Regions from separate parts of the Paenibacillus sp. FSL R10-2748 genome, predicted to be linked through region 3. Evidence: predicted binding sites of a transcription regulator. Region 3 holds the regulator's gene; each other region holds the start of a gene.
The links. The regulator Rex, encoded in region 3, represses fermentation and respiration genes when NADH is low (regulators of the CRP and FNR family bind a similar motif). The targets are predictions, from matches to a motif close to TTGTGAAATATTTCACAA.
Positions count from the first base shown of each region.

Region 1 (3,922 bases), on a different contig from region 3:
GGAGCTTGCATTATAAATCGTCAAATCAAAAGCACTGTTAATCGAGCTCACCATAAATCTTGGGAACAAACCAACGAATAACGAAACGAAGGTCAGCAAAATCAATGCACCTGTCATCCCGAAGGCCCATCCTTCGCGGCTCTGCTTCAGGAAGTACCACGTCAGCACATAGGCGACAATTCCCACTGCTACCGCAGCATACATAAAGGGACCGCGACGTGCAAATAAATCCGTTGCAAAATAAGTCCATACCACCATGCCAGCGAGTAAAATGCCCAATACCGGAAGAAATTTGGACGCAATCACGCGAGCACGATCCCGTACTTCTCCAATCGTCCGCAGGGAAATGAACGTCAGCCCATGCATTAGGCACATTCCGACCACTGTCAGTCCAATCCATACGGTGTATCCATTGAACACATCGGAAAATCCAGCTTTCAAATCCATGTTTTGCTGAATAGGTACACCTTTCACCAAAGCCGCAAAAGCCATACCGAACAGCATCGGCGGTAGAAAGCTACCAATCAGAATGCAGGCATCCCACGTTCCTGTCCACCATTTCCCTTCAGCCTTGCCGCGGAACTCAAAAGAAACTCCACGCAAGATCAAACCTAGCAAAATAAAGACAAATACCAGATAATATCCGCTGAACATAGTTGCATAAAAATGCGGGAAAGCGGCAAACATCGCACCTGCTGCTGTAATCAGCCACACTTCGTTGGCATCCCAAAATGGACCAATCGTATTGATCATCAAACGTTTTTGTTGGTCATTGCGCGGTACCAATCCCGTGGCCATCCCCACGCCAAAATCAAAGCCCTCCAGAAAAAAGAAACCGGTAAACAACACTGCGATCAATAAGAACCATAAATCATTTAGCGTCATTATTGTCACCCCCTTGGGCAAATGGATCATGAATTACCGTTTGCTGATGTGGCTCGATATCTGGACCTTTGCGAGCCGTACGGTAAAACAGAAATGCCAGCACACCTGTTAAAATTAAATACAATGTGGTAAATGAGACGAACGAGAACAGCACTTCTCCTGCCACAACCGTAGGCGAAACAGAATCTTTTGTTTGAAGCAAACCAAATACAGTCCACGGTTGGCGACCTATTTCGGTCATGATCCAACCAGCAGTATTCCCAATGAATGGAAGGGATATCCCCCATATCATAAGACGGAAGAACCAGCGATGTGAACCTTCCAGCTTTTTACGGAACGTCAGGTAAGCACCGTATAAAGCGAGTGCAATCATGCCACATCCCGCCGCAATCATAATACGGAAACTCCAGAACGTGGTACGTACTGGCGGGATATAATCACCCGGACCATAGGTTTTTTCATATTCTGCTTGAAGCTCATTCATACCAGGCACAGAGCCGGAAAATTTACTATAAGATAGAAAACTCAGAGCAAAAGGAACTTTAATTTCAAAGGTATTTTCCTTCTTTTCAGGATCAATACCCGCGATAACTGTCCAAGGAGCGGGGTCACCGCTGTTCTCCCATAAGCCCTCACTGGCAGCCATCTTCATCGGTTGTGTTTTCACTAAATATTGAGCCTGACCATGACCAAACAAAGGAATAGCAATGGCACTGATTAAGGCAACAATAATGCTCAATTTAAAAGAAGGTTTAAAAAAGTCCATATTCTTTTTGTGCATCAGCTTCCATGCACTGATACCCGCGATAAGAAATGCCCCCGTTGCAAAAGCAGCAAACAACGTATGCGGAAATTCCCATAACAGTTGTTCATTCGTTAACAGAGCAGCAAAATCTTTCATTTCTGCACGTCCATTTTGAATCTCATATCCTACTGGACGCTGCATGAATGAATTAGCAGCTAGAATCCACAATGCCGATAGCATCGTACCGATAGATACCAACCACATACAAATTAAATGGACCGTTTTGGACAATCTTTCCCAACCGAATACCCATAATCCGATAAAGGTCGATTCCAGGAAAAATGCAAGCAGCGCTTCAATCGCCAGCGGCGTACCGAATACATCACCGACAAAACGGGAAAAGTCCGACCAATTCATCCCGAACTGGAATTCTTGCAAAATCCCGGTGACTACGCCCAATGCAAAGTTAATCAGCAGAAACGTTCCCCAGAATTGAGCCATTTTTTTGTACAAGTCATTTTTTTTGATAACATACATAGTCTCCATAATTGCCACCAATAACGACAATCCAATGGAGATCGGCACATAAACAAAGTGAAGAATCGTTGTAGTTGCAAACTGCAACCGTGCCAAATCCAATACGTCCATGATGTTGCTCCTCCCCCTGCACTTCTCTTAACATTGATTTATAGTGTCTGTAATCTGAAGTCTTCTACATTTGTGATAGTATTCACATTCTTACATATGCAGCGGTCACTTTTTAGAAAATGACTCACTCAACTACCTTCACCATGGTTGTCATGATCCGGCTTCAGATTATCCCCATTATATAGAATAAATTTAAATGAAATAGAATCGAAAATGTGAACATCGTGTCAAATCTGTGTCATAACGATGGCGATTTGATGAAAACGGCCTAAACTACATAATAAATGTGACATTTTCGATTGATCTATCCATTTATCCGCCATAAAAAAAGAGCCTCTCTTCGTTCGGAGGTCGTACCTCCGACATCTGTAAGAGAGACTTCATAGCGTTAAACCTAGGGATTCTATCAACAGCCATCTGTTCCTCCGTTCTTTTGAACCCGATTACGGTAGGAGGAAGGTGACATTCCAACATACTTTTTAAATTTACTATGAAAATAATCTGCATTCGCATATCCTACGCGTTCCGCCACCTGGTGCACCTTAATTCCTTGAGCAAGCAATTCTCTTGCTCGCTCAATCCTCACCTTATCCAGGTAGGCATTAAAGGCCTCGCCAGTATGACTTTTGAACAGTTTGCCCAAATAGCCACTATTGTAATTGAACATATCTGCCAGTAACTCCAGTCGCAAATTTTCATCATAATGACTATGTATAAAGTCAATCATTTGTTTCATGATGATGCCCTTGCCACCAGATTCAGTCTGGCCAATCCATTGCAACACATGCTCCAGCGAGTGATCCACCAGCTCGCCCAATGTGGAATAAGCATATACATCGGTTATAAAGCTGGAGTGCTCCTCCAGCACGGTTCGGCTGTGATCCTGTCCAGCTGCATACTTGTTCAACGCCAGTGTGAATGTTTGGGCGAACGCCGCCTTGATTGCAGATTCTGTGCGATAAATCCGTGGAAATTGGCCTTCCATATCCTTAATGACACGGGTTGCAGCTTCACTATTAGCCATATCTAGCGCATAGTACAGCTTTTCTGCATAACGTATGGGATCATCTGTGGCACTATCAGACGCTCCACTCCTTTCAGTCTCGACTGTCTCCAATTCGTGTAGGTCTCCGGAAAGCATGACTCTTTCTGCCCGGAACAAAAACGTACGCTCCAATAATCGTAGTGCCTGCTCAAAAGATCTGGGAATGTCGTTAAGAATGGCTACAGAATCACCGGCAGCCACATAAATTTCCGTAGCCCACGGCTTTAGCTCCTGTCGCCAAGCAGCCAGTAACTGAACAGCATCTTTCTCCGTTTTTAACGTGGCGGGAAGCAAAAGACCCATATATATTCCAGCCTCAAACACGATACCTCTGCCCTGCTCATGGCACAATTCTGTTAGCCGCTGCTTTGCTGCCGACTGCCGGGCTTGCCGATCCCAGTCAGGTATACGTAAATCCAGCAGAATAACCTGATAGCTACTCCAGTCCAACGCTGGTAACACGGGCTGTTGTCCATGTTTTCCGTTACCGCTTTGATGTTCAGCTTGCTTGGATGCTCTGTGAAGAGAATCACTGCTTTCCACAGCATTACGAGCATGCTCTCGATGATCCGGAAACAATAGTGCTTCGATCCAATTAC
Region 1 is NZ_JBBOTK010000009.1:144,442-148,363, reverse strand. It holds gene cydB (cytochrome d ubiquinol oxidase subunit II) at 1-885, opposite strand, end outside; gene NSS66_RS22820 (cytochrome ubiquinol oxidase subunit I) at 872-2,278, opposite strand; gene NSS66_RS22815 (response regulator transcription factor) at 2,685-3,922, opposite strand, start outside.
Region 1: a site for Rex is predicted at 2,349-2,366, ahead of NSS66_RS22820 (cytochrome ubiquinol oxidase subunit I). Genes of this name have one in related genera too.

Region 2 (3,922 bases), on a different contig from region 3:
GGTCCACAACTTGCGGACACTCAAGCAGACGAGTGAGCCAGCCGATTGGGCCGTTCAATATGATGACTGGATTGCACAGCAGCTTCAAGACTGGAATTTGCGCCACCTATTCCAATATGACAAAAAGGCTCCATATGCCAAACAGGCGGTACCTTCTTATGGAATAGAGCATTTTTCACCTTTGTTTTATGCGATGGGGGCTGCGGATCATGAGCGCTCTGCGCATAAGCTTTTTCAATCGTATGTCCTTGGCTCGTTGAGTCTCAATTGTTGGGCTTTTGGTCAAGAAAGTGATACGTAAATGTAAAAAAAGAACTTCCGAATCCACATGGTGTGTGGGAATGGAAGTTCTTTTGTGTATTTTGCGTCTTTGATTAATTAGAAGGCACGTTCTTTTTTAGCCAAGTGGATACCTGCGTAGTACGCTGATCTCCATTTTGATCCAATAGTGTCATAAATGCTTTCAGCTTTTGAATGTAGGTACTCTTCGAATCCATATTACGTTGAACGACGAATTGATACCCTTTTTTGGCATTCGGATGAATCTTTCCGGTATCATAATCGAATAATGGCGTATTGTTCGTGCCATAGAAAGTATAGAAGAAGTACAGATCGTGCAATTTTTTTATAGCTTGTGTACGGTTGGAATGAGGATATTGGTTTAAAAATGCCTCCTGTGCCAGCACTCGTCCGGCTAACTGTTGATAGCCGATACGGAGCGCGGCATCCTTGGTAGCCGCCTGTCCGGATTCCATCGCCATGATGTCAATATAGCTGCGGATATCTGTCGTGGTGTGCTTCCCGAAGACTTTATATTTTTCATAGTTGATGACTGGGTAGTACATGCCTTCTGCAGTTTCAAGTTTGTAGCCGGCATCTCTTGTTTGAGTTAGCAACTTTTTCAGGTTCACATCGCTTGAACGGATGATTACATTTGTGAACGAATCACCGGGTTTATAGATTTGATTTATTTTGGTTTGAACAGAGGCCGGGTATAAGGTCTTTGCATAGGAATCCAATTGCTGGTTCTGTGCATTTTCCAGATGAAGCACCATGATGGTAGCTTGAGAGGCTGGAATGGATTGAATATGCTTTTGCAAATAAGTGAATGCCTGAGGTAGCTTGCCGGGTTGGCGTAGTAGCTGCTCGAAGGTCTTGGAGATATGTTGTACACTTTCTGCCTGAGATGTCATAGTAGACGTCGCCGCTTTGGCTGATGTCGTATATCCCAATCCCATAGTTTGCACTGTGAAAGTTACGGCTGCGAGCATGAGATAGGCTTTGGTAATTTTTTTCATGATATAACCCTCCATTACGTTCTTTGATGTAACTGTAGTGTATAGGGTAAATGTATCGTGAGCATTCCATGTTGTATCCAACTTGTAAACGTTTGGAGGGGATGATGAATCCGATAAAAGAGTCCGAGTTAGAAGGAGCTGAAAGACCTCTTGTGAGCATAACAGCACAAAAAAAATAACCATTACCCCGGAGGATAACGGTTATTTTGGGATGTTTAAGCTATTTTTCGGCTAGGGTCCGCTGGAAAGGTATCTTTATTTTTACGAAACAGTCCACGCAGGAAGGGCAGTACCCAACGGTCAAAGCCAATTCTTCCGGCATTTGCACCAGCAACTACAAGGAAGATTTCAAACAGCAGGTAAATTGCATTGGTGCTTACTGTACCCGAGAACAGGAACGAGAAGTTCATAACCATAGCCATCAAAGCAGCCAGTGTAGTCAATGTACCGAGAAGCAGGCCAACCCCTACCAAGAACTCACCCAATGGGATCAGGACGTTGAACAAACCTACATTCGGCAGGGCAAAGGCTTCCAGGAACGATCCCCACCAGCCTTGTACAGCGGGATGGTCTCCACCTGTTTTAGCAATGGCCCCCGAGATAAATCCGCCTGCATCGAATCCACCTGTCAGCTTTTCAAGTCCGTGGGTCATCCATTCATACCCTAGATAAACCCGTACTACAGTCAGCAACCACATTGCGACTTTGTTCTCACGTAACCAGCTGTTAAACATTCAAACCACTCCTCTTTCTTAATCTATAATGTTGGTTGTATTTCATTTTGTTGGGGATGATCATCTTTGCTACACCTTTATTGTAGTAGGTTCAGTTACAGTTATTTGTGATAAAAATCACAAAGTCTAAATATTTTTTAAATTTTAATGTCTTCAGATAAGTATTCTATAGATTGGTCATGCTTCAATCAAGACAAAAACAGGAAATAAAGCTTATAATGAGAAAAATAACTAAGTGGAGGGATGAACTTGTCCGGGCCCATTTCCCAACGAAATCATTGGTTGCGTGTGATGGCCTCAGCTCTGTTATGCATGACGCTGATGTCTTGTTCTGCTATGTCCAATACGGGTGAATCTGAATCCGTTCCCCAACTGACCAAGCAAGAAACAGAGAAGGAGGCACTTGAACCGCGGAAGGAGCAGTCTATTCCGGCATTTACAGCTCCGCTCACCGGTCTTCCGGTGGAGCAGCCAGTTTTGGAGCGACCGCTCGCTGTCATGATCAACAATGCTCCGGCTGCACGTCCACAGGCAGGACTTAGCCAGGCAGACATGGTATATGAAGTTCTTGCAGAAGGTGGGATTACCCGTCTGGTCGCTTTTTTCCAAAGTCATGGCGGAGATGTAAAGATCGGACCGGTCCGTAGCATTCGACCATATTTGATTGAGCTGGGCGAAACCTATGGTGCGTTGCCGATACACGCAGGGGGAAGCACAGATGCCTATGCGATTTTACAGCAGCAGCGGAAGGAACATCTGGATGAGATTTCAAATGGAGGGGCTTACTTCTGGCGAAGCAAAGATCGTCGTCCTCCACATAATTTATACACAGACGTGAACAGACTGCGCAAAGGAAGCGATAGTAAAGGGTATGCCAAGCAGACGGACGTTCCAGTATATTCTTACCTCAAATCCGGTGAAACCCCAGTTATGGTGGACGAGACTGCAGCATCTTTACAAATCCGGTTTTTGCTTAAAAGCTATCGGGTATCTTATACCTATGATCCAGCGGATCAACAATATAAGCGTTTTGTGAACGAAAAGTCACATGTGGATCAAAATAATAACCAACAGCTCTCAGCAGCCAATGTCATTGTGATGAGCGCTAGACATCGAACGTTGGATGATGTAGGCAGATTAAGTGTTGAGTTGGACGGTAGCGGAGAGGCCATGGTGTTTCAACAAGGACGGTTAATACAGGCTGAGTGGCAACATACACCAGGTGATGCGATTCGTTTTATGAAAAATGGGGTTGAAATCCCGTTAACACCAGGTACATCCTATATACATGTGGTACCTGCAGATACTTCACTAAAGGAACATGTAACCATAGAAGCAAATTAGAAAACGAAATACACCTTTTTAGGGAAAAAATGTCGGATAATGACCTTCCATGTCGGGCAATGTATACGTATATCATTAAATTTGCTTTTACAAACATTACAAAAACATTGATGAGTGTGATAAGATAGCAAAGGTTGTCTATTGCAGTCGAAACAGGTTGCGGATATTTTCGTAAAGGGGTAATCGTTATGAGATTGAAGAAAAAGGATATATTCTTCGAGACGTTGGAAAATATGGCAGATACGATCGTGCAAGCAGCCGATTATTTTGCCCAACATACTTCAAATCTTCAGGATGTAACTTTGTTTACAAATGAAATGAAGAAGTATGAAAATAAGTGTGATGATTACACACACACGATTATTACTGAGCTGAACAAGACCTTCATTACGCCGTTGGAACGCGACGACATCATGGAACTGACAACAACCATGGATGATGTGTTGGACGGTCTTGAAGCGACGGCTTCTCGTTTTTATATGTACAATATTACGGAGCCGGACGAGTATATTGTGCAGTTCGCTGATATTTTGCGTCAATCAGCTT
Region 2 is NZ_JBBOTK010000014.1:19,737-23,658, reverse strand. It holds gene NSS66_RS25595 (dioxygenase family protein) at 1-301, shown strand, start outside; gene NSS66_RS25590 (hypothetical protein) at 375-1,298, opposite strand; gene NSS66_RS25585 (DoxX family membrane protein) at 1,514-2,032, opposite strand; gene NSS66_RS25580 (DUF3048 domain-containing protein) at 2,282-3,376, shown strand; gene NSS66_RS25575 (DUF47 domain-containing protein) at 3,565-3,922, shown strand, end outside.
Region 2: a site for Rex is predicted at 2,138-2,155, ahead of NSS66_RS25585 (DoxX family membrane protein). Genes of this name have one in related genera too.

Region 3 (3,922 bases):
GCCTTCACTTCGTCAACAGTTGGCAAAATCGGGGCACGAGAAGTCGGCGGATTGGGCTTCAACCATCGACCAGATGTATCCGCTCGTGTTAGAGGTTAAGGAAACTTGGGACCTGCTAAGCGACAAGCTGTTTGGCATGTTGCCAGAGCGAAGCGATGCGACACCGGGTGAAACAGGACAGTTTTCTTCCCGTCTCAAACCTTCGGCCAAGCCTGCAAAGTGGGATCAGGCGGGGGCTTTGGAAAATCAGCTATATGTAACGATGAGCGAAATTTTGCGTAAGGGCGACAAGCTGATGCTGGACGTCAAGGAAGAACATGACGATTATGCGGCAGATAGCCTTATTACAGATATCACGGGTCTGCTCAAGGATTTGGCGGGAATCCGAGAAAATTTGCGCTTTTTTATCCGACTCGATGATGAAACAACCGTATACTGGCTCGAAGCGAGTGGGCAATTCCGTAGTAAATCATTGCAATTTTATGCGGTGCCCGTCGATGTGAGCCGCCAGTTGAAAGAAATGTTTTTTGACAAAAAAAGAAGCATTATTCTGACGTCTGCTACCTTATCGGTAGATAAGTCGTTTCAGTACATGATCGATCAGCTCGGCTTGCAGGAGGCCGCAGATCAAGAGCGGCTGATGACTTCGCAGCTCCCGTCACCCTTTAATTACAGGGATCAGGTGTTGCTGGTCATTCCACGGGATTTCCCAAGCGTGAAGGGCAGTGTAGGAGATGCACACTTTGTAGATATGCTCGTTAGCTCTCTAGGAGCGACTGCTCAGGCGACGCGGGGGAGAATGCTCGTTCTGTTTACTTCCTATCGGATGCTCCGGCAAGTGTATGAGCCGCTCAAAGAGGCCTTAGCATCCAGCGAAATTACTGTGCTGGGACAAGGTGTGGACAGTGGGAGTCGCAGCAAGCTAACCCGCCGTTTTCAGGAAGCCAAAGCTTCTGTATTGCTGGGAACCAGCAGCTTCTGGGAAGGCGTCGATATTCCAGGAAAGGCTCTGACTTGTCTGGCCATTGTTCGCTTGCCGTTTCAACCGCCGAATCACCCGTTGCTGGAGGCAAAAAGCGAGCTGCTTCAGCAGCAGAAGAAGAATCCATTTATGAAGCTGTCTGTACCACAAGCGGTCATTCGCTTCAAACAGGGATTTGGTCGGTTAGTACGTACAGCGAGCGACCACGGGGTCGTTATCGTTTACGATACGCGTGTGATCGAATCCTATTACGGAAAGCACTTTTTGTACTCGTTACCGGGACCAAAAATGGAGCATATGCCATCGGAGCAAATGGTGCCCCGCATCGCCGAATGGCTCCAATCCGCCCCGGAGACAGAGGCATAACGGACGGACACTAAGTATGTTCGTTACAATTAGGGGGAGCAAGTATGAAATCAGATAAAATTTCAGAGGCTGTCGTACGGAGGTTACCCGTATATTTACGTTATCTGAATGCACTTCACAAACGGGAGGTGGCTACGGTCTCTTCTCAAGAGTTGGGACAGAGGCTAGATTTGAACCCGGCCCAAATCCGTAAAGATCTCGCCTATTTTGGAGATTTTGGTCGGAAGGGTATCGGTTATGATGTTTCTTATTTAATTGAGAAAATACGCCATATCCTGAAAATCGACCAGCAAATTAATGTCGTATTGGTCGGTGCGGGTAATCTGGGGCAAGCCCTTTCGAATTATAACGCTTATTTAAAAGACAATATGAAGATTGTCGCAGTATTTGATGCGTTTCCGGATAAGGTAGGGACCAAGATCAATACATTGGTCGTTCAACCGATGGATGAACTGGAAGCGACTGTGAAAGAAAAAAACATTCGAATCGGGATTATTACCGTACCTGATTTTGAAGCACAGCACGTGGCTGACAGGCTTATTGAGAGCGGAATTGGAGCGATCCTGAACTTTGCACCGACTACTCTCAAGGCACCGGCCAACATTCGGATTCATGCCACAGACTTTACAACTGATTTGCTTAGCCTCGCTTATTATTTGGAGGACGGAAAGGAAGAAACACAATATGACAGTGAATAAATGGATGATTAAAAACGGCTCTTTTGCCGTAAATGGATCAGAAGCTGGGGTAGTCCATGGTTTTATGATTGTGGAGGATAGCCGTATTACTTATATTGGCGAAACTTTGCCTGCGGGTGAGGAAGAGACGGAAGCGATCGATGGTAAGGGGCTATTGTTTTTACCTGGTCTGATTAATACTCATGGTCATGCGGCGATGTCTCTGCTGCGTGGGCATGGAGATGACTTGGCACTTCAAGTATGGCTTCAGGAGAAAATGTGGCCTATGGAAGCCAAGTTTACATCTACGGACGTGTACTGGGGTACGTCCTTGTCTGTGCTGGAAATGCTGAAAGGTGGAACAACGACCTTCCTGGATATGTACGATCATATGGATGAGGTGGCTCGTGTAGCTGAAGAGTCAGGTATTCGTGCAAGTCTGATGCGTGGAGCAATTGGACTTTGCTCGGAAGAAGAACAGCGAATCAAGCTGGCTGAGGCCGTGACTTTTGCGCGTAACTGGCATGGTAAAGCAGACGGGCGTATTACAACGATGATGTCTCCGCACGCGCCATACACATGTCCACCTGCGTTTATTGAAAAATTCGTACAAGCTGCGCATGATCTGGACTTGCCACTGCATACGCACATGTCTGAGACGATCGCCGAAGTGGAGCAAAACGTACGCGACTACGGTTTGCGTCCAGTTGCACACTTAGATAAGCTTGGCTTTTTCTCCCGTCCTTCGCTTGTTGCCCATGGCGTTCATTTGAACGACGAAGAAATAGCTTTACTGGCTGAACGTGGTGTAGCGGTTTCGCATAATCCGGGTAGCAACTTGAAGCTGGCAAGTGGTGTGGCCAGAGTGCCTGAATTGCTGCGTGCAGGGGTTACTGTTTCTCTCGGAACGGATGGTCCTGCCAGCAATAATAACCTGGATATGTTCGAGGAAATGCGTCTGGCGGCACTTATTCACAAGGGTGTATCCGGTGACCCTACGGCAGTTCCTGCAAGTGAAGCGCTGCGTCTGGCAACAGAATACGGTGCAAAGTCGATTGGTTTAAAAGAAGTAGGAGCGTTGGCAGCAGGCAACAAGGCTGACTTTATCGCGTTGGATCTGAATCAGGCACATTTCTTGCCGCGTACAGATCTTATTTCCCATGCGGTATACTCTGCAAGCGCCAAGGACGTGGCTCATGTGTGGGTAGACGGTCGCCAGGTTGTGAAAAACGGCGAATGCCTGACTATGGACGAGGAACGTATCAAACATGAGGCACAAGCCGCCTTTGAAGGGCTGCTGTCGCGCTAATTTAGGTGTCACATCCCCTTAGAGAGGAAGCACAGGTTTGAAAAATAAGAAAAAATGGATAGCGGTCGCCATTTTGGCCGTGATACTGATCCTGGTCAGCATTTTCTGGTATTATTCCTATGTTACTCAAGACCAGGTGGCTGAGAAAAATGCCGCTATCATTAAGGCCAAGCAATCAGGTGGTCTGGTTAGCACGACTCAAACATGGAAGTCTGTGTGGGATCAGGTATATTGGGTGGTTCAAGGGAAAAATGCACAGAATGAAAATATAATGGTGTGGGTTCCTTTTCAAAAAGTGGAAGGACAACCTAACGTACCTGTCGCAGATAATAGCGGTGTTCACACCGAGTTGCTGAAGAACGGAGTCGATGAGCAAAAAATGACGGCAATAATTCAGCAGCAGCTTCCAGGTGCAAAAATTGTAAGGCTTCAGCCGAGTGTGTTCAATGGCGAATATGTGTGGCAGTTGTTTTACGATGATGGAAGTCATCATTACTACACCTTTTATCGTTTCTCAGATGGGGTAGCGACGGGTGTGAAATATACTTTGCCCAATAACTGAGCTGGTTGAGGATTAGCAGATGTGGA
Region 3 is NZ_JBBOTK010000002.1:392,956-396,877, reverse strand. It holds gene dinG (ATP-dependent DNA helicase DinG) at 1-1,348, shown strand, start outside; gene NSS66_RS08320 (redox-sensing transcriptional repressor Rex) at 1,393-2,046, shown strand; gene NSS66_RS08315 (amidohydrolase) at 2,033-3,334, shown strand; gene NSS66_RS08310 (cell wall elongation regulator TseB-like domain-containing protein) at 3,372-3,896, shown strand.

Region 4 (3,922 bases), on a different contig from region 3:
CATCAGCCATCGTTTCAGCGGATAATGATTTCGCCCCGTCCTTGCTGCATCCAGTACCCATGATCTGTCCATATATCTCATCTGTCATCAATGTTTGCTGACGCACATATTTTTGAAGGCTAGCAGATTCGCTCACATCGCCAAACAGTACAGTTCCAACAATCTTATTTTCACGAAGCAGCACTTTTTTGTATGTGCGCTTCCACTCATCCTTTGCCACAATCACCGTATGTTCAGGCTGGGTTATGAATTCGCCAGCTGAGAAAACATCCACCCCTGAAATTTTGAGCTTGGTGGAAACCACCGATCCCATATAACCTTCAGTATCCGCACCTGCCAAATGTTTGGCAATTACACTCCCCTGTTCAAACAGCGGAGCTACCAAGCCGTAACAGGTTCCGCGGTGTTCAACACATTCCCCTACAGCATATACATCCGGCACGGAGGTTCTCATCAAATCATCGACTACAATACCACGGTTCGTTTCCATACCACTTTGCACAGCCACCTGAATATTAGGTTTGATCCCGACGGCCATAACGACCAAATCCGCTTCCAGCTCGCTTCCGTCTGAAAACCGCAGTCCTTGTACCCGATCTTGACCGTACACCTCCGCAGTTTGCATTTGCATAGCAAACTTGATTCCCTGGCGTTCTAGTTCTGTTTTCAGCATCGCAGAGGCTTCCCGGTCCAGCTGGCGTTCCATCAAATCCTCCATTAAATGAACGACCGTAACATCCATACCCAGGTTGACCAAGCCTTTAGCTGCTTCCAGCCCCAATAGGCCTCCACCAATGACAGCTGCCTTTTTAAAGGTCTTTGCTGCCTCAAGCATTGCCGAGCAATCGGCGATATCTCGGAAACCGATGACACCCGGTAATTCTTTACCCGGAATAGGCAGAATAAATGATTGTGAACCAGTAGCTACCAAAGCTACATCATAATCAATTTCCAGTCCGTCTTCGGTGCGAATCTTCTTGTTCTCACCGTCAATGCTTTTCACCATTTTTCCTGTATATAAAGTAATCCCTTGATCCGCGTACCATTGCAAATCGTTCAGTATGATATCATCAATCGTTTTACTACCTTCCAACACATAAGAGAGCATGATCCTGTTATAGTTCGGATGCGGCTCATTTCCCAGGACCGTAATTTCATACTTATCCGTTAATTTCAAAATTTGTTCGACCGTATTGATACCAGCCATCCCGTTCCCTATAACCACAAGTTTTTGTTTACTGTTTATCATATACCGGTTCCTCCATTCATTCGACGATGCTTCCTATCCGACGACATCTCCTACGTTCCTATGAATATTGCTTATGCTTCTATTTTAATGCAGCAGATAGAGCTATATGTGATTAGAATCACAATGTAGTTCAAATTAAAAATATTTAGGGATTTCCCTATTCTGCTTCAAGGGATAAAGGTAAGCAGCTGAAATTGAGTTAAAAAAAAGGACCAGCTAGCTGGTCCCTTAGTTTAATTTATGAATGATGGACTTTGACTCAAATGGGTGAAATATTCAGCAACTTCCCGTGCAGCCCGGGATGGACGCCAGCCGCGATTTTTTCCATCTGTGTACTATGAACCATAAGAAATTTATTTTTCTTAGTCAGCAGTAGGTTCCCCCGGCTACCTTCTCCCGCTTCAAGTGGCATATTCGTTCCTGCCGGAAGGATCACAATCGTCAAATATCCTTCACTGTCAACTTTACAGGGAGCATAATGAAGTGTCGTTGAATATATCTCGACAACCGTGTTTTTAGGCTGAAAAAACACCTGAACATTTGCACTGTCATAGGAATTGTCCTCAATGTCCTGTACTCTGCCGACAAGATGAATACAGTCTGTAGCGGCAATCACCACCTCGCTGCCCTGATGATATTCCAGCCCGGTCAGACCCGTATTCTGACCTGCGCAAAAACCAGCCTGAATTGGAAGTTGGCCGTACACCTCATCTTGAATCCGGTGAATTACACCGAAGTCTTCGAGTTCTGCGACCGAAGGTACATAATGGTTTCCTTGATCGGGTACGCTGGTCGTTTCTTTTGCATACTTGATAAGCTCTGTGGTATTAAAATGAGGCAGCAGCCTTCCATACGGGCGGAATGCTTCGCTCATTACCTCATAAATGACCAAAGGTGCATTGATTTGATTTAGTCTTTCCGTAGTCTTCATAGCTTGACCTCCAGCAATGAATCTCCTGTGTACACTTGGTTATTTCCCAGCACCTTAACGTCAGAGTATTCGGCTGTATTCGTCACAATAATCGGTGTAGTCATGTCATAGCCCATAGCTTTAATTGCTCCAATATCAAACTCGACCAGCAGTTGACCTTTGGTAACCCGATCCCCTTCTGAGATATGCGTTTTAAAATGCTGTCCTTTCAACTTGACGGTGTCCATACCGATGTGAACCAAGATCTCCGTTCCTCCATCCGATACAATACCAATCGCATGGCCTGTACGGAAGGCATTAGCTATAGTTCCGTTGAATGGAGAGAGCAGTTTGCCATCCTCAGGCACAATAGCAACGCCTTTACCCATGGCTCCAGTAGAGAACACTTCATCAGATATCTCGGATAACGGTTTGACAGTACCCGTCAGCGGGCTGGAAATATTCTCGTTCGTTAGCGCAGGAGCTGGGGTTGCAGCTTCTTTCTTCTCTTCATGGACTGCAATCATTTCTGTTTCCATGGAATCATTAAATCCAAAGAAATACGTAGTAATGGCTGTGAATATATAAGCTACGATAATGGCAATTACAAATCCGGCAAATCCTGTGCCGAAGAATATCGGCAGGGATGCCAAGCCCGGTATACCTGGAGCAATCGCCACGGAACCCGCCGCACCTGTGATTGCCCCGGCGATAGCGCCCCCGATAATAGCCCATACGAACGGTTTTTTGTAGCGGATACTAATCCCGTAGATGATCGGTTCCGTGATGCCAAACAAACCTGTTATCGCTGCAGGCCCGGCAATCGCTCTCACTTTTGGATTTCTGGTTTTAAGGAATACACCCAGTGCCGCACCTGCTTGTGCAAAGTTAGAAGGCGCAAATAATGGTTTCAAAGTATCATGACCGTATACCGCAATGTTATTGTACATGATAGGAATAAACGCCCAGTGCAGCCCCATAACAACTAACATCTGCCACCCGGCACCTACAATGACTCCCGCTACAATCGGACTCAAATTGTATAAGAAGGTGTAGCCCTTAGCCATTCCCAAGCTGGCATATATTCCAATCGGTCCAACCGCGATCAGAGTCAAGGGAACAATGACCATTAGACAGATAAGTGGCGTTATAAAATTTTTCACGCTATCATGAATTACTCTATTCAGGAATTTCTCCAGAATCGATAGCAACCAAATCGCGATAATCACTGGAATAACCGAAGAAGTATAACTCATAAGAACAACTGGAATATTGAAGAACGTAATATCCACTTTATCGTTATACAAAGTAATAATATTCGGGTATACCAGAGCTCCCGCTACTGCAAGCGCTACAAACGTATTCGCTCCAAACTTTCTCGAAGAAGTGACTGCAATCGCTAGCGGCAGGAAATAAAAGATACTATCTGCGGCAGCGAACCAGATCGAATAGACACCACCTGTTTTGGTGAGCCATCCTAACGAGACAAGCATTAATAAAAGCCCTTTCAAAATACCGGAAGCTGCCAGCGCCCCCAAAAATGGTGTGAAAATACCGGAAATAATATCCACCGTTTTGTTGAACCAGTTGCCATCAGAAGCAGCGGATGCATTCGATTTGTCGTCATCTCCAAGGCTACTGATCTTTAAAATGTCTTTATATACATCCCCTACCGTATTTCCAATGACCACTTGATATTGTCCACCGTTTTCAACAACCGTAATAACCCCGGGAATATTTTGTGTTTGGTTCTTGTCGGCCTG
Region 4 is NZ_JBBOTK010000005.1:292,014-295,935, reverse strand. It holds gene nirB (nitrite reductase large subunit NirB) at 1-1,249, opposite strand, end outside; gene NSS66_RS17415 (DUF4867 family protein) at 1,509-2,180, opposite strand; gene NSS66_RS17410 (beta-glucoside-specific PTS transporter subunit IIABC) at 2,177-3,922, opposite strand, start outside.
Region 4: a site for Rex is predicted at 1,356-1,373, ahead of nirB (nitrite reductase large subunit NirB). Genes of this name have one in related genera too.